2 linked regions of the Prochlorococcus marinus str. MIT 1214 genome follow. The protein of the gene in region 1 interacts with the protein of each later gene in a pairwise test. Links are inferred from orthologs where the notes say so. Each region holds a gene or a part of one and is shown on either strand. Other genes may lie near its edges.

Evidence for each region.
Region 2: the proteins of O5639_RS05705 (region 1) and O5639_RS10465 interact in binary tests that used the Escherichia coli proteins (3 or more experiments, as listed by UniProt). The link is inferred for Prochlorococcus marinus str. MIT 1214 from one-to-one orthologs.

The regions. Positions count from the first base shown.
Region 1 is NZ_CP114777.1:975,340-981,845, reverse strand. The notes cover bases 3,012-5,973. They hold O5639_RS05705 (FtsW/RodA/SpoVE family cell cycle protein), read right to left. Parts: upstream 5,128-5,973; coding sequence 3,895-5,127; downstream 3,012-3,894. Other genes in these bases: O5639_RS05700 (ATP synthase subunit I), read left to right, coding at 5,555-5,973; O5639_RS05710 (cytochrome c biogenesis CcdA family protein), read right to left, coding at 3,135-3,875; O5639_RS05715 (cytochrome c biogenesis protein ResB), read right to left, coding at 3,012-3,129. Outside these bases: O5639_RS05735 (TlyA family RNA methyltransferase), read left to right, coding at 1-650; O5639_RS05730 (P-II family nitrogen regulator), read right to left, coding at 660-998; O5639_RS05725 (hypothetical protein), read right to left, coding at 1,037-1,264; queF (preQ(1) synthase), read left to right, coding at 1,474-1,860; more of O5639_RS05715, read right to left, coding at 1,849-3,011; more of O5639_RS05700, read left to right, coding at 5,974-5,974; atpB (F0F1 ATP synthase subunit A), read left to right, coding at 6,050-6,506.
Region 2 is NZ_CP114777.1:1,884,773-1,897,077, reverse strand. What follows is about bases 2,820-5,800. They hold O5639_RS10465 (peptidoglycan D,D-transpeptidase FtsI family protein), read right to left. Parts: upstream 5,218-5,800; coding sequence 3,421-5,217; downstream 2,820-3,420. Other genes in these bases: O5639_RS10455 (CPBP family intramembrane glutamic endopeptidase), read right to left, coding at 5,769-5,800; O5639_RS10460 (hypothetical protein), read right to left, coding at 5,226-5,624; O5639_RS10470 (transaldolase), read right to left, coding at 2,820-3,328. In the rest of the region: pyrH (UMP kinase), read left to right, coding at 1-600; frr (ribosome recycling factor), read left to right, coding at 651-1,199; O5639_RS10475 (NAD(P)/FAD-dependent oxidoreductase), read left to right, coding at 1,196-2,335; more of O5639_RS10470, read right to left, coding at 2,330-2,819; more of O5639_RS10455, read right to left, coding at 5,801-7,115; O5639_RS10450 (histidine phosphatase family protein), read left to right, coding at 7,225-8,553; lepB (signal peptidase I), read right to left, coding at 8,702-9,394; O5639_RS10440 (Spx/MgsR family RNA polymerase-binding regulatory protein), read right to left, coding at 9,477-9,872; O5639_RS10435 (inorganic diphosphatase), read right to left, coding at 9,880-10,407; O5639_RS10430 (hypothetical protein), read right to left, coding at 10,397-10,645; O5639_RS10425 (resolvase), read right to left, coding at 10,749-11,210; O5639_RS10420 (proline--tRNA ligase), read left to right, coding at 11,385-12,305. UniProt on the Escherichia coli protein: Essential cell division protein that catalyzes cross-linking of the peptidoglycan cell wall at the division septum. Required for localization of FtsN.

The sequences.
Region 1 (6,506 bases):
TTGAGATCGAAGTTACTCAGCCCTTGCGATATGTGTCTAGGGGAGGGGAGAAATTGGCTGAAGCGTTTAATCAATTTCCAATTGATATAAAAAAAAGGATTTGTTTAGATGCTGGTATATCAACTGGTGGGTTTACGGATTGTCTTTTGCAGTTAGGGGCAGCAAGGGTTTATGGCATTGACGTTGGTTATGGCCAGACTGCATGGAGTATTAGAAATGATCCGAGAGTGGTCCTATTGGAACGTACAAATATTAGGCATTTAACTCCTGAAGAATTATTTAATGATGGAGACCCAATACCAGACTTCGCAGTCGCAGACTTATCTTTTATCTCTCTTAAAATTGTTTTGCCTAGTATTAAATCTCTTCTTGATGCTAAACGATCTGAGTTACTTGTATTAGTAAAGCCTCAATTTGAAGTTGGCAAAGATAAAGTGGGTAAAGGAGGAGTTGTTCGTGATCATTCACTACACGCTGAGGCTATTGAAGGTGTGGTAAACGAATCTAAAAAATATGGATGGTACCCAAAAGGATTAATTGCATCACCCTTAAAAGGCCCTGCCGGTAATCAAGAATATCTTCTTTGGATGGGGGATGAAGTTGAAGGAAATATTGAATCAGAAAAATTGTTGAATATTTTATGTGAGTAAAATTTTGATTTAAAGAGCTGTTTCGTTTCTATCGCCAGTTCTGATTCGGACAACGGAATCAATTGGGCTAACGAAAATTTTTCCATCTCCTATCTCTCCTGTCTTGGCTGCATCAGCGATAGCTTTTAAAACAATTTCAGCCTTTTCATCAGGAACTACTACTTCAATTTTGAGTTTTTGAAGAAACTCAACGGTGAATTCTGAACCTCTGTATCTCTCAACTTGTCCTTTTTGTCTCCCAAATCCTCTTACCTCGCTAACTGTCATACCAACTATACCTGCATTTACTAATGCAATTTTTACATCCTCCAACTTAAAAGGACGGACTATTGCCTCTATCTTTTTCATATCGCTTTAGGTAACTCCAAGAATTTTAGATATTTTTATCAAATTTTGTCTATTTGACTTAGAGAATTGATGAAATTTACATTTATACCAGCGTTTTGTGCATCTTCAGCAAGCATTTCTGCATCCCTGGCAGGAATTATTACTAGCCCGTTGCTAATGGATTCCCAATTGTCGGATTCAAAATGAGTTTGTAGCCAAAGGATACCATGAACACTTTTAGGTTCTATTAGAGTTCCATTTTGAGTATCAGCAAGACTTATGTCCATGTAAAACCTTTATTTGTATCCATTAAGGGGGATAGCGGGGATTAGTTTTGTACTCGATGATACAAATCAGCCTTTTGGCATCATTTTCCTACTTTTTGATTAAAAGAATTTAGTTAAAGTTTGAATTTTTAATCAAGCTTTTATGTACTGTGAGTTTTAAATGCCACTAAAAAGTGATTAGACAAGAAAAAGACATTAAAGAAGAAATTATGTATGGCGAGAGGGAAATAGAGGCTGGGAGCTTAATTTGTTTCCCAAATCCAAATAGTAATAGAGATTATGAAATTTCAATAGATTTCCCTGAATTCACGTGTAAGTGTCCTTTCTCGGGATATCCCGATTTCGCAACTTTGAGAATTAAATATCAACCAAATATGAAGGTTATAGAATTAAAAGCAATTAAACTTTACTTAAATAGCTATAGAGAGAAGAAAATATCGCATGAAGAAGTCACTAATAAAATAGTCGATGACTTTGTTGAAGTTTCTGATCCTAAGTGGATGCAATTAGAAGCTGATTTTAATCCTAGGGGTAATGTTCATACAATCATTAGAGTCTGTCATGGGAAAAGAAGTAATTTAGAGCTAATTCTCTAAGAAACGAATAAATTTTGGCAATTCTTTTGAAAGACCAGAGAGATTTCTGTTGCTTAATCCACCTATATAAATCATAGACTTTTCCTTTTCATGTAAGACCCAGATTTTCTTAGTGGAAATAATACTAAGTGAACCTCCAATAAGTATTATCGCAAAACTGGTATATACAAAAGGTACTCCAGGGTCATGCTTTAACAATAACCCACTACTTGGGACGATATTTATTATCTTTATTAAAGTATCTTTGACTTTTGCTTCCTTATTTGTACTTAATTTTGTAATTAATGTACCATCACTATTGTAAATGCTTACTGGACCTATCTCACTATCTACGGTTACGAGAATTGGGTCTTTACCATCTTTTTTTGTAGGTATAATTGTTCCCCAAACTTGTTCACCTAGCTCAGGTATAGGTTCTATTGGAATTTGTAATTTCGGACTTTTTTCAATTTGAATAGTTATTGCTGCTAAAGACCAGTCAGCTTGATATAATGTTAATCCTTTGTATCTTAATGGATAATTAACACTAATTTCTTTGAATTGATTATCTCCATTTGGCTCAATAACATTTACTATAGACCTATATTGCTCAGCCCTTCCTTGAGGGTCTCTTTCGATTTGAAACTTTTGTAATTCAATAGTTAACCCTTTCTCTTCATTATTGTTTAATAAGTCTATTGATCTGCCAGGGGCTAAAAATTTTTCTATGGTTTTCCCATTTAATGATCCATATGTTGCTCCTATCATTAATAATATCATTCCTAGATGAATTAATATAGGTCCTAATCTACCTGCTACTCCTTGGCGAGCAGCTATCCTTCCATCTGTTTCTTTTATATTCCAACCTTGCTTTTTTAAATTAATTTTAATTTTCTCTAAGCTTTCCGAGTAATTATTAGTTTCTATTGATTGCGCAATAGAAAGTTTTGCTATTTGACGAGGCGATTTGTAATCTATCCATTTCCATGCTGATTTAAGTATAGGTAATTGTCTTCTAAAACTACAAACTGCAAGAGCTAAACCAAGCCAAATGAGTAAGAATAAAAACCAAAAACTTGTATAGACATGATCTAATTCAAAAAGTAGTACTATATTTCCATTAATTATTCCAAGAAAAGGATATTTATTAAAATTATCATAATAGAATTGATCTGATTCTTGTTGTGGTATTAAAGTACCAGCTGCACATGAAATAGCTATTAATAATAATAATAATATCGCAATCTTCAAGCTAGAAAGCCAGTTTAAAACTTGGCTAATTTTTTTCATGTATTTTATATCCAAATACTGAGAAGGCTCATAAGACCTATGGTTAATAAAATCACTCCGCTAATTGGTGGAACCCATTTCCCAATAGGTCGTAATGATAATAATTTTGGAATACTTGCGGCAAAAGTACCTGCTATAAATAAAGGAACAATTTGTCCAATCGCAAAACTGCCAAGTAAAATTGTGCCATTAAGAGGATTTCCTTGTTTAGCAACCCAGGCGAGAAGAACTGCAAGAACAGGCGTAGTACAAGGAGAGGAGGCTAATCCAAAAGCAAAACCGGCTGAAACTGGAGCGAATGCAGAAGGAACTTGATTTATCCAAATTTCAGGGTCAGGGCCAGATGGAAGTGAGAATTTAAAAATCCCAAGCAGATTAAGACCCATAATTATTGCTAGAAAGCTTATGAAAATTGAAAAGAAACCTGGTAATTGACCATAAATTTTCCCTAAAAACCCGCTTAGACTTCCTAATATAATTAGTGATATCACTATACCGCTGCAGAAACTAATCGTTTTTTGTAAAGGGTTTTGGTTATTTTTAAATCCAGCTAAATATGCAACTGTTATTGGTAAAAGTGATAATGAACACGGCCCAAAACTAGTAAGAAGTCCTCCCGTAAAAACTATTAGAATTGTTAGTGGGCTTGGATTATTGAGCCCATTATTAATTAACTGCTCGCCATGACGAGTCAAATCAGAGAAAAGTAAATTTATAGAAGAAATGTTCAAAAAGAGATTTGTCACCTTAAGTTATTACACAAGATTATCTAGTTAACAGTCTATTTGAGGGATTTTTAATTAATAAATCTGATGATTCAATAGAGGATCTGATCAATAGAGCAGCTATTAGTAAGCTTGAAATCAATGAGTTGCCCCCATAACTAATCAAAGGGAAGGGTAGGCCAGTTGTAGGCATTGCTCCTGATGAAACTGCTATGTGCATAATTGATTGGCCAACAAGAATAGTACCTGATCCAATAGAGATTAGTTTAGAATAATTATTTCTACAATTAAGAGATATTTTAAGAGTTAAATATGCAACTACAAGCAGGAATGATAAAAGTAAAATAGATCCAAAGAATCCAAACTCTTCCGCAAAAACAGCAAATATAAAATCAGTACTTCTGTAGGGCAAATATTGTAATTTTTGCATTGAAAGACCATAACCTTCTCCGAAGAGGCCACCAGAACCAATAGCATAAAGACTCTGAATTAATTGATATCCACTACCTTCTGGATCTTTCCACGGGTTAATAAATGACATGACGCGACTTTGTTGATAGGCATTAAAAAAAATGCTTATTGAACCAACTAAAAATCCTGATATCGCCGTTTTAAAAAGGTAGCGGAAATCAATACCGGAAGCTAAGGCAATCATCCAAAGTAATATCCCTATTAATGCGGCAGTACTTAAATTTGGCTGCTTTATAATTAATACAATAATAGATGCAAAAATAGTTAACCAAAAAAGTTTCTTTTCTGAATTTATTCTTTCCCATTGACCAAAAAGTTTGGCACTTTGGAGAATGATAAAAGGTTTAATTAACTCCGATGGTTGAATTTGGATTGGACCGATAATCAACCATCGAGTAGACCCGTTAACTGTGCTACCGAAAAAACTTGTTGATGCAATTAGAACCATACCAATGAAAAGGCAAGGCCCTGATAGCCTTAGCCAACTTTTTAGATTGATATTGATGGCTAGGTAGAAAATGCTCCAACTAGCGATCAGCCAAATTAGTTGTCTTTTTATATAGTAAGCACCTTCACCCATCTCTCTAATGGCTACCCACCAACTAGCTGATCCAAGTATAAAAATTCCAGATATGCTCCAAAAGGCAATCAATCCCATTATTAAACGCCCCTCTTTTGGCCAAAAAGGCCAAGGTAATGGAAGTATGGTGTCGTTTATTAAATTACCGAAATGAGTTTTTGATTGGGTAGGATTTTTCCCTTTGGGTTTAGATAGAATTTTTTTGTTAGAAATATTACTCAAAGGATCTTTTGCTCATACACCATTGAGCCGCCTGATTCGCATTTTGCCAAGTCTTTAAATGTAATTAATTTACTTTTTTAAGGAATCTCATAAAAATCAAGAAGATTTTTATGAGTTAAAATTTAATTGTTAGTTTTTAGTGATGCAATAAAAAAATTGATCAATAACTTGATTATTTAATTTTATATCACCAGGATTAATTATATAAAGAGATTATCTATCTGATTTAGATTGAATAACTAAAACTGTGTTTAAAATTTTTGATCAAGTTGCTAAATTAAAAACTTTTCAATTTAGCAATAAAAATTTTTTTTGTTTTGATGCAAGTCTCGTGATAGATTCCCCGGGCCTTTGCAGAGAGCTTAGGTGTCTTGTTTGCAAAACAACTTCTCACTATCACTAAGGAACTCCAAAAGGAGGGATTTTTGTGGCATCTGAGACTGTTGAAAATTGCTCAAGTCATGATCCTCTTCTGGATTTTGATTCATCGGACTCATCGTCCGGAGTCAAATCAGACGAATATCTTGAACTTCAATTTCGAGTATTCCGTCTTGCTTTTTTATTGACTATTTTTTCTGTTGGCATAGCAGGTTTCTTTTGGGGAATCCAAGCCGGTGCAAGCCTTCTTGTAGGTGCTTTATCAGGAATTTTTTATTTTCGCTTGCTTGCTCGCGGAGTTGGAAGACTAGGTACTTCATCAAAAATCGTCGGTAAAGTCCAGTTGTTAGTTCCGGTCCTTTTGGTTTTGGTATCTTCTAGATTTCCTCAACTTGATTTAATTCCGGCTTTATTAGGATTTTTGCTTTATAAACCAGCGTTAATTATTCAGTTTCTATCAATGCCATAGGTGCTTTTTAGAAATTAAATTTTTAAGTTTTGTTTGTTTGGCGTTTATTTTCTACGCAACCTAACTTCCAGATAAATGGGTTTTTTACCATTTGTTTTTCCTTTAGCTGAATTAGAGGTTGGTCAACATCTCTATTGGCAGATTGGAAATTTTAGAATTCACGGCCAAGTTTTTATGACTTCATGGCTGCTAATAGGCGCTTTGCTTGCCTTAGTGGTCATTGGAACAAAAAAAATGGAACGTGATCCGAAAGGTGTGCAAAATCTTTTGGAATTCCTATGGGATTACATACGTGATCTCGCAAGAACACAAATTGGTGAAAAGGTTTATAGAGATTGGATGCCTTTCATCGGAACCCTCTTTCTGTTCATATTCGTGAGCAACTGGGGCGGTGCATTAGTTCCATGGAAGCTGATTGAACTACCAAGTGGCGAACTTGGGGCACCTACAGCTGACATAAATACAACTGTTGCTTTAGCACTACTGGTATCTCTCTCATATTTCTATGCGGGGTTGAGCAATAAAGGTTTGC
Region 2 (12,305 bases), 920 kb from region 1 along the record:
GTTGAAAATGGCACGCAAATAGCAATTGTGGTTGGCGGTGGAAATATTTTTCGAGGTCTGAAAGGATCTGCTGCAGGAATGGATAGGGCCACTGCTGACTATGTAGGGATGCTTGCAACCGTAATGAATGCAATCACACTTCAAGATGGATTAGAAAGAGCTGGAGTACCAACAAGAGTTCAATCCGCTATTGACATGCAGCAGATTGCAGAACCATACATAAGAAGAAGAGCAATAAGACATCTTGAGAAGGGTAGAGTAGTAGTCTTTGGAGGTGGGTGCGGCAATCCATTTTTCACAACTGATACCACTGCTGCTCTTAGGGCCGCCGAAATCAACGCGGAAGTTGTTTTCAAAGCCACGAAAGTTGATGGGGTTTACGATCGAGATCCAAAGAAATTTTCTGATGCAGTCAAATATGACAATCTCACCTTTCAAGAAGTATTAGCCAACGAAATAGGAGTAATGGATAGCACTGCTATTGCTCTTTGCAAAGATAATAAAATCCCTATAGTTGTTTTTAATATTTTCCAACCTGGGAATATTGCTAAGGCTATTTCTGGCGAACCCATTGGATCAAGAATATCTAATTCAAGTTAATGTTAAATTTTTAACCTTTTTAATAATCAATTCGCAAGACTTTTATCTAAATGTCAAACCAAGAGCTAAAAAACACAATGAGCAAATCTGTTGAAGCAGCTCAGAGAAATTTCAATACCATCAGGACGGGAAGAGCAAATACGTCTTTATTAGACAGAATATCAGTCGAATACTACGGAGCTGATACCCCACTAAAGTCACTTGCAACTATCACTACACCTGACTCTCAAACGATAGCAATTCAACCCTTCGACTTGGGTTCATTAGCTTCAATTGAAAAAGCAATTGCTACAAGTGATCTAGGTTTTACTCCAAACAACGATGGTAAAATAATTCGTATCAATGTTCCACCTTTAACTGAAGAGCGTAGAAAAGAATTTTGCAAACTCGCATCCAAATATGCAGAGGAAGGGAAAGTTGCCCTAAGGAACATACGGCGTGATGCAATAGAGAGAGTCAAAAAATCTGAAAAGGATGGTGATCTTTCCGAGGATCAAAGCAGAGATGAACAAGAAACAATCCAGAAAGAGACGGATAATTTCATTAAAGATATTGAAAATAAACTTTCTGAGAAAGAGGCTGAGATTTTAAAGGTTTGACCATCATAGATGTTGCAATTATTGGAGGGGGAGCCTCAGGCAATACTGCTGCATTTCATCTAGCTAGAAAAAGTAAAAATGTATGTATTCTTGAAAAAAATATTTCCTCTCTAGAGAGAACCTGCGGTGGGGGCATGTCTGCTGCAGTGCAAAATTGGTTTCCTTTTAAACTTTTACCAATAGTTGATGAAGTGATAACAAGTGTAGAATTTAGTTGGTGCAGTACCGACAAAGTGGTTGCTGAGCTCTCTGGGTCTTCTCCTTTTTGGATAGTCAAACGTGAAAAGCTCGATAAATTCCTATTAGATCAAGCACTAAATTCTGGTTGTAGTTTATTGACTACTTTTAATGTAGTCGATATAAAAAAAATATCTAATATCTGGCAGATTACCGCTCTTGATGGGAGACAAATAGAGGCAAAAGCAGTTGTTATCGCTGATGGATCTCAATCACCATGGCCTAAAACGTTTAATTTAGGTCCCAATCAACAAAAATTCGCATCCGCTTTCTCAGGAAGAATTAAAAGAAAGGGAAATTTGAGGAGTAAAACGGCTAGATTCGAATTTGGCTTAGTAAAGAATGGTTTTGCATGGGCCTTTCCATTAAAAAATGAAGTAAATATTGGGATGGGAACTTTTCTAGATAATAAACATTCAATTCCAGTTGAAGAAATACTTAAAGCCTTTCTTCCTGATTTAGGTTTTACCCCTTCAGAAGTAATTGGTCATGAAAAGAAATTAAGAGTATGGAATGGCCACTGCAAATTAAACGGAGAAGGAATTCTTCTGGTTGGAGATGCCGCCTCACTATGTGATCCCTTTTTAGCAGAGGGGTTAAGACCTGCTTTGATGAGTGGGTTTGAAGCTGCAAAAAGCCTTATTTATTGGCTGGATGGAGAAGTCAATTCTTTAGATGCCTATACAAAAACAATGCAAAGAAATTGGGGGGATTCGATGGCTTGGGGTAAAAGAATTTCTCAAGTTTTTTATCGTTTCCCAAAAGTTGGATACCAATTAGGTGTAAAAAGGCCAACTGCTCCAAAAAGAATTGCACAAATTCTTTCAGGTGAGATGAATTATGAAGACATAGCAAAAAGAGTAATCAAAAGATTACTCTTTCAAAATCAAAGCTCATAGAGTTAGGGCAATCCCTTCTTCAATATACTCAAGTCTTTCGTTCAATTGATTTTCTAATTTATCAATTGCTTTACTAAAACCGCTAATTCCTTCATCAAGTTTTTCCGTAGCCATTTTATCTCCAGCCATCATTAGTTCAAAAGATGTCTGGTCTAAATGAATTGTCTCTTCAATCAATAAAGGTTTTTTTGGATTTAACTTAATTGGCAAGTCCGAATATGTTTCATTAAGTTGCTGAAGTAATTTAGGAGAAATCGTCAACAAATCACATCCTGCAAGCTCGGTTATTTCCTCTATATTCCTGAAACTTGCTCCCATAACCTCTGTCTTATAACCATTTGACTTGAAATAATTAAATATTTTTGTCACAGAAACGACCCCTGGATCTTCAGTCGCTGGATAAGAATCTCTTCCTGTAGCAGATTTGTACCAATCTAAAATCCTTCCAACGAAGGGTGAAATAAGCGTTACACCTGCCTCAGCACAAGCAACTGCTTGATAAAAATTAAACAATAAAGTTAGATTGCAGTGAATATTCTCTTTTTCTAATACCTCAGCAGCTTTTATTCCCTCCCAAGTAGAAGCAATTTTGATTAAAACACGGTCGTTAGGAATGCCATCCTGATTATATTTAGCAATTATTTTTCTTGCTTTTGCAATAGTGGCATCAGTGTCAAAACTTAGTCTTGCATCAACCTCTGTTGAAACACGGCCAGGAATTAATTTCAAAATCTCTTTGCCAAAGACAACACAAAGTTCATCCAAAGCCTCCTTAACCACATCAGAAGTGGAAGCACTGGCTCCTAACATTTCTCTTGAAGTAGTAAGTGCTTGATCAATCAAACTTTGATAAGCAGGGATTTGTGCGGCCGCCAGAATTAAAGAAGGATTTGTCGTAGCGTCTCTAGGATGAAACTTTTTGATCGCTTCAAGATCACCAGTATCAGCCACCACCACAGTCATTGAAGATAACTGATTAAGAAGGGATTCCATAATTAAAAACGTCTTTCATAAAATCTAGACTAGCTATATTTTTTATAGATTTCACCCTTTGATTAGTACTTTTGAAAAAATTTAGCCATCTCTTAGTTTTTGATGGCTAAATGTTCTTTTTTAGAAATACTTGGAGGGATTTTTTCTATCACAAGCAAAGTCTCAATAATTTTTTTTGCCACAGGAAGAGCCACTGTTGAGCCATAGGCATTTGGCTTTAGGGGTTCATCAATAACTGCTAAAACAACATAGCGAGGATCATCGATAGGCAGACTTGCTACAAAACTGCAAATTTTAGAATTATAATTTAAGCCATCCTGCGATTTTTGTGCCGTCCCTGTTTTCCCTCCAATTCGATAACCAGGAACATTTACCTCAATACCACTTTCATCGTAAAATGACACAACTGTTTCCATCCATCCAAGAACAGTATTCGTAATATCAGGCGATAAAACCTGCTTAGATTCAGAAGGAGTATTGAAATATGACTCATAATCACTTTTCAGACCTTTAGTGATATGAGGCGTCACAAGTCTGCCACCATTTGCAAGCAAGGCATGCAATTGAACTAGCTTAAGCGGAGTAATAGAAAAACCTTGACCAAAGGAGGCTACCGCAGGTTCTATCGGTTGATTTACAAAAGTCTGCTTTGATTTTATTTGCCCAGAGACTGCTCCTGGAAGATCTGTCTCTGGGATTTCATCTATGCCTAAGCGCCTTAACCATTGCCAGTAATTACTCGCATTCAATTTATTCATAATCTTAACCATACCTACATTGCTTGAGACTTGTAATACCTCAGGGAAAGTCAATATCCCGTTTGGCCTTCGATCCCAATTAGAGAGAGGCCATCCTCCTACTGTAACTAGACCATCATCATTCACCTCACCATTAGGCTTGATAACTCCCTCCTCCAAGGCTAATGCCAAATTAATTGGCTTAAAAGTAGAACCAGGTTCAAATAATTCTTGCACTGACCACTCTTTAAAAAGAGATGGAGAATAATCCCAATATTTGTTAGGATCATAAGTTGGTGTAGAAGCCAATGCTAGGAGTTCTCCTGTGTTTATATCCATTACGATTACCACACCTTTTTTTGCATTCCATTTCTTGACCTGCTTACTTATTTCTTTAACAGCTACTTCTTGAAGCCTTACATCTAGGGTTAGCTGAAGACTTAGTTGATCCTCATCAAAAACACCACGTTGAACACCTATAGGTAAAGGTGTTCCATCAGCGCCTCTTCTAATTAAACTTGCTTTCTCTAGACGCTTGAGATCTTTATCTAAACTTAATTCCAATCCAGCCTGAGGCCTTCTATCTAAATCCAAAAAACCAACTACATTTGCAAAAAGTGATCCATGCGGATAAAGCCTTTGAGGATAAACCTCCAAGTCAATACCACTAATTCCAAGTTTCTTAATAGACTTAGCCTGCTCTTGTGTTACCCCCTCTGCAAGTTTTACCCCTGAAGAATAATCTTCTAATTTATTTAAAATCTCATCAACACTTTGAGATAGTGGCATAGCGAGAAGTTTTGCTACTTCGACTGGTTTACGCACTGTCCTAGATGAATCACCAGGAAACTTAAAATACCTGGGATGAGCCCAAATTTTAAAACGTCTCTCATCTATTGCGATTAGCTTTCCATTTCTATCTAAAATAGATCGACGTGTTCCCAAAGGGATCTTTTGCTCTGTTTGAGCTTCGCGGGCTAAAGCTCTTAATTGATCAGATTGAAATAATTGAAGCCAACCTACTCTAAAAAAAAGGCCCCCAAGTCCAAGGCATAATAAAACAAAGACAATTCGCAATCTAGAATGAGATAAGGGCGCAAGAGTTTTTACTTTAAAAGTCTTTCTCTTCTTTCTAGAATTAACACTTTTCATAGAATTTATTAATAACCTGACTTAACTGGAAAAGAAGCTATTCTCTCTAGCAATCTACTTTTAAATGTCATAGTGAATAATTTTTTAGTTTCTTCTGGTTTTGGTCTGTCCACATATATAAGATCTTCTGCTTTAGTAGGAACTAAAAAACTAGACAAATTTTGATTTTTCAATAGGTAACTTTCAAGAATTGAAGTTGATTCCAATATCCTTTTGTTCAAATCTCTTGTGGTTTCAAGTTTAGTAAAAGACTTAGTCCACAAATATTGAGAGTGAAGAGCAACGGATGACATTATCGCCACTGTCGTGAGCATGCCGACCAATGCACCATCTAAAACGATATGAAGAGCAGCTTGAATTGGAAATTTTCGTTGAACCTGTTTTGATGAGAAAACACTGTTTAACAATCCCTTGGGCAACTTCTTTTTTTGAAATTGTCCTACTTTTTGTTTATATAGAGTTCGACTAACCAAATCAAATTTCGAAAGTAATTCAAGTCAAACACCTTGATCAAGCAACTGCAAGAGCTGGAATAGCGATTTTTTTTAATATCAAGCTACTAATAGTAGGCTAATAAAAGTCACTCCATTCCAAAGAGAATGCATAACAGCACAAGGAAATAATCTTCCTGAACTCAATCTCATTAAACCAAGACCAATTCCTAAAACAAATAGAGGAGGTAATTCCCCTACACTTAAATGAGCCAAAGCAAAGATCAACGCACTCAATAAAACCCCGCTTATCTGGCCAACTTTGGATACCAATACAGGCAAAAGAATACCTCTAAAAACTAACTCCTCAAAAACTGGGGCCAAAACAACAGTTGTAATCAAAAGCAAAAAAAGTGGAATAAATTCATCACTACCTAAAACCAGTTCCAACAAGGGATTACTTCCACCCTGGTCGCCGATGACTTCATTCATTAGCCATCCAATAAGCAGTACTAAGGGCATAATCATTAACCATCCACTTATTGATTTAAAAAGCCCTTCTTTGATTGGTTTAATTTTCCATTGCAACCATCCTCCATCGATCCCCGAAGAAGTTAGACCCATTAATTGATATCTAATTATAAATAACGGAGCTATAGTCATTGAACAGTATCCAATAAATACTCTTAAAGACTCTTTTAATGGAGAGGATAAATTATTAAAAAATAAATCAGTTATTGGTATTATTAGCGCGGGAAAAACAACTTCGCCAATAACAACGAAGCCGCCAGAAATAAGTAAAACCATATCTATTAAGGACAAGGGCGGCGCTATCATTTCTGGCCATGGAGTATTTTTCTTTCTTAAGAAAACAAAAGTATATCTAATCAATAATATGCTCCCTATAAAAGAAGCCAAAAATGGTAATAATTGTGAGGTTAGAAGTCTTATAGCAGAATGGGAATTATATTTTTCATTAATACACTTTTCATCCTTAAATCCCATATAAGAACATGAAATTTGATAAAGGAAAGGGTCTAATTTAATCTCATTAATATCAGGAAAATCATTTATTTCTTTACCTTTTTGTCTATCTAATATACTGCTTCTAACCATTTCATAACTTTTATCCTTAAAATTTTTCTTTAAGAAAAATTTTTGCTTATCCTCAGACTCTTCCAGAATTGCTAATAACAGTCTCTGCCTATCCTCAAGTTGTTCCAAAGGAATCTTTTTAAGAGATTGATATAGTTTTTCTTGAGGTTCTGAACCTAAAAATACATCTTGAATTGTTTTAGGTAAAGATGATGAAGCTGAAACAGCCATCTCAGTTTGCATCAATGAAATCTTTGGGGCCACTGAGGGTCGTTCAAAGCTTTCTTGCAAACCTTGGCGCCATATCAGAACAGTTAAAAGCAATGAAAATAGAGCTATGGCCCATTTCCAGCCAGTTTTGGCTTGTCTCATAAAATCAACTTGTGAAGACTGACATGGAGAAAGACTTCTATCTTTACTAAAAGAACATTAGATTGCCCTCATGGCTAATACCATATTTATCTAGAAGACAGTTTATTTAATGACATTGCGTCTAATTTTTGTCCGCCATGGATTAAGTAGTTTTAACAAGGAAGGTCGTATTCAAGGAAGAAACGATCTTTCAACATTAACTAAAGAAGGACAATCACAAGCGGAAGCTGCTGGAAAAACACTCTCTTCTATTCCAATAGATGCAATTTATAGCTCCCCTTTGCAAAGAGCCTCAGAAACCACAAAAATCATTATCAAACAACATCAAAGCGACCTTAAAGCAACTTTTACTGATGAGCTTTTGGAAGTTGATCTTGGACCTTGGAGTGGTTTAACAAAAAATGAAATAAAGAATCACTATCCAGAGGAGCTTGCGATTTGGCAAAAAGAGCCAAAAGAGCTAACCATTAATAGAAACGACGGTACAAGATTTCAACCATTTAAAGAACTCTTATATCAAGCTGAAAGTTTCTTAACATTCTTATTTAATGAACATTCAGGCTCTGATAAAACTATTTTGATAGTTGCACATAATGCAATTCTTAGATGCTTGATACTGAAATTAATTAATGAGCCTTCAGAAGGGTTTAGAAGATTAAAGTTAGACAATACCTCAATTTCAATTTGTAATGTTACTTTCAATGGTTGTAAAGATAGACAAGTGCAAATTCAATGTCTAAATAATATCGCTCATTTAAATCCTAGTATTCCAAAAAAAACAACTGAAAAAAGAATTATTTTAGTCAGGCATGGTGAAACAGATTGGAATAAGCAGGGAAGGTTCCAAGGACAAATTGATATTCCCTTAAATAAAAATGGAAAATCCCAAGCCAAGGCAGCAAGAGATTTTTTAAAAAACCATATTATACAAAAAGCTTTTAGTAGTTCTTTATCAAGACCAAAAGAAACAGCTCAGATAATTCTAAACGAACATCCTGGGATCAAAATTTCTGTCAAAGATAACCTCAAAGAGATCGGTCACGGTAAATGGGAGGGGAAGTTGGAGTCTGAGATCAAGACCGACTGGCCAGATCTTCTTAAAGAATGGAAAACCTCTCCTGAAAAAGTTCAAATGCCAGAGGGGGAAAATATAAAAGAAGTCTCCACCAGATCCATTACTGGTTGGAATGAGATTTGCAAAAATCTAAAAAATGATGAAACTGCATTGGTTGTCGCTCATGACGCAGTTAACAAAACTATTCTTTGTCATCTTTTAGGCCTAAACCCATCACAAATATGGATGATAAAACAAGGTAATGGTGGAATTACAGTAATTGACCTATCAGAAGAAGAAGATCAACCAGATCAAATCACCTGTCTAAATATCACTTCACATTTGGGGGGAATTATCGACTCAACAGCTACCGGGGCACTTTAATAGAATGACTACGAAAAGTTACTTGTTTAAAAATATTCACATCCTTAAAAAGGCTGGATCATCTATAAGAAGAGAAACATTTTTCTACAGCTACTAATCACCGATCAAAGAGAAAAAATATTTTGGAAAGTAATAGATTGTGGCCTTATTAATCAATCTTACCAAAACGACTAATAGGCCAAAAACGCCAGGTCGCTTTGCCAAGAATTTCTTTCTGGGGTAAGAACCCCCCTGCCGGCCAAAAGCGACTGTCCCAACTGTTAGCACGGTTATCGCCCAAAACGAATACATGTCCCTTTGGAACAATAGCTGACATGGGGCGACATAGATTAAATTTAGGCTCACTTGAGCAGAAGTATTCAACATATTGTTCGTTAATTGATCTACCGTTCAAATTAATCTCTCCCTTACCATTAATCAAAAGACGATCTCCTCCTACAGCTATTACCCGTTTGATGTAAGCATCACAAGCACGATCTGATATAGTAGGTATCCAAGAAATCAATGGGAAAGTTATAAATGAGCATTGTAATTTAGACGGGAGTTGTTTTTTTCTATCCGCTATCAATTTCTTATCGAATGAATATGGTGAGTTAAAAACAACAATTTCTCCACGGGATGGAGACCTTTTGCGTAAAGAAAGTTTCTCAACAATGAGTCGATCATTTACTTTCAATCCTGGCAACATTGAACCCGATGGTATATATCTAGCTTCAGCTATAAAATGACGAATACCTGCATACAACAGAACAGTTAGCGAAATAGGTCCCCATGTATCAAAAAAAGAGTACAACCAACAATTTTTAGTTTCTTTATTCGAATCTGAATGATTTTGCTGCACTTGTTTTGCAATAATAAAAATATAGTTTACTTTATTTTTAAAGACTACTTAGTTTAGGTCAATATTAGTCCTTATCTGAATCTCAAAGTAATTTTTCAGCCCACTTTTCTTCTTTAAATCCAACTAAAAAGAATTTACCAGGCTTATTCAAAAAAGGTCTCTTTATTAATCTGGGTTCCATAAAAAGTTTCTCAAAAAATTCGTTATCGGTCATTTTTTTAACAACATCCGAACCAATAGAACGATATATAACACCACTTGTATTTAAAAGATACTTTCTATCCCCATATAGCTCGCTAGCTGAGACAAGCATTTCCTTAGATGGGGGTGATTTTAAAAGATCAATTAATTCAAAGGCAATATCATTATTGTTGAGCCACTTAATCGCTTTGCGACAAGTTGAACATGAAGAGTAACTAAATAATTGCAAGTTTTCAAAGCAAACAAACAATAATTTTATATTCAAAAGAGTACGCATAAAAAAGTTATTTTCGTTTCATATCAAAATGATGTGCCGCTATGCAGCTTTTCAGTAGTTCATCTACAGCATCATAATCTCTCCATCCGTCTATTACGATTACCCTCCCTTCCAAGCTTTTGTAAGTTCTAAAAAACTCAGCTACATCCTCCAATTGGTTTTGAGCTATTTGCTTAATAGTATTAATTTCCCTTTGTCTTGGATCTGCAGTAGGTACACATAGAAGTTTGCCATCGTAAGCCCCTGAATCATGCATATCAAGAACTCCTATAGGTCTTGCCTTTATCAAGCAACCTGCAAAAGTAGGTTCTTCCATAACTACCATCGCATCAAGCGGAGCCCCATCCTCAGCAAGAGTATTTGGAATAAATCCATAATCAAACGGATATCTCACTGAAGAATGCAAAACCCTATCAAGAGCCATAATTCCTGCAGAGCTAAAATATTCATATTTATTTCTACTCCCAGCAGGAATTTCAACAACTAGATTTACTAATCCAGGCGATGGCGAAGGAGGAAGATCACTAAGGTCCATTTTGATTTATCGAAGTCGGTATGCTTTTTGGTGTTTCTGCTCTTTCACTTATGACAGCTAATAGTGGTATTCCAAGCATTACAAATACTATTACCAAACCAATTAAAGAAGTTGAGGTACTATTAAAACTGTAAGGATCTTCTTCATCATCAGAAGATAGTTGATCTGTTTCTTTATCAAACGAAGGTGGATCAAGCTTAGAAGATTGATCCTTAAGTAAATGTGGTTCTAAATCCATGTAAGGCTTGGAATAGATAAACCGTTAGTCGAATGAGTGAAAATCAATTCAAATACTTAATTCACCTGAAATTATATAGATATTATCCCACATTTATGAATAACTAAGCAGCCTTTCTATCAGTATCTTGTAAATGATTAGGAATAGATTGATTCTTATCAGGTTGTCCATCAAGCGTATTCCTAATGATTCTCAACTCATCAAGTATTGCAATTAGAATCTTTTGAGTTTCCGATGATGGAGAATTCAATATTTCTACAGTTACTTCCTTAATTCTCAGTATATCTTTTGCAAATCTTGCAACTTCGTTGGGATGAAACAGTAGTTGATCTTTTTGATCACTCCTAAATTCAGTGTTTAATTTTCTGGGATTGAATGGAGGATTAAGATTCCTGGTATCAGTGTTTGTATATCTGTATACGGAAGCTCTAGATCTATTCAATGTTTTCTGAACTTCATCAATAGTCAATAATGAATCATTTGAGTTAGAAGCTGTATTAAATCCTTTATCTAAAGATTCCTCTGCTCTTCCATTTGATCCTGAATTTACTGACCCGTTAAACATTGCGAAAGAAAGCTTCTAGAAAAACATGTGACAGAAGTTAGCAGATGAATCAGATTAACACCATGTACATTTGGACACTTTAAAAAAACAACATGATTCCCGCACAATCAATATAGATATTCATATGGCCAACACTCAAAGTACTAATCTCATAAAGATTTAAATTTTAGGCTCATGCGCGTCTCCCGCCTAATGCTGATCACTCTCAGAGACGTCCCTTCTGAAGCAGATATAATTTCACATCAGTTACTCATAAGAGGAGGTTTTATTAAACGTCTAACTGGAGGTATTTATGCTTACATGCCATTGCTTTGGAAGGTTCTAAAAAAAATAACCCTAATTGTTGAAGAAGAGTTATCAAAGAAAGGTTGCCTTCAAACTCTTCTCCCTCAGCTTCAGCCTTCAGAAATATGGGAAAAAAGTGGAAGATGGAAATCATATACCGAAGGAGAAGGTATTATGTTTAGCCTTAAAGATAGACAGGGTAAAGAATTAGGACTAGGGCCAACTCATGAAGAAGTAATTACTCAAATAATTTCTCAAACTATTCACTCCTATAAACAATTACCAATAAATTTATTCCAAATTCAAACAAAATTTAGAGATGAAATAAGGCCAAGATTTGGATTAATGAGAAGTAGAGAATTCATCATGAAGGATGCGTATTCCTTTCATGCAAATGAGAATGACCTTCAATCAACATATACTGAGATGAGAAATGCCTATCAAAATATATTTACAAAATGTGGTCTGGATTTTGTTTGTGTCGAAGCTGATAGTGGAGCCATTGGAGGAGCAGCATCTCAAGAATTCATGGTTACGGCCGAATCAGGAGAAGACTTGATTTTAATAAGTGCTGATGGAAAATACGGGGCTAATCAAGAAAAAGCTATCTCAATTATCGAAGAAGGAAAATTACTAGATTCTAATAAGCCTTCGATTATAAAGACCCCTAATCAAAAAACTATAGATGAATTATGTAACCACAATAATTTCCATCCAAGTCAAATTATAAAAGTATTAACTTATCTTGCATCTTGTGAAAATAATAAAAAATACCCAGTGCTAGTAAGTATAAGGGGAGACCAAGAAATT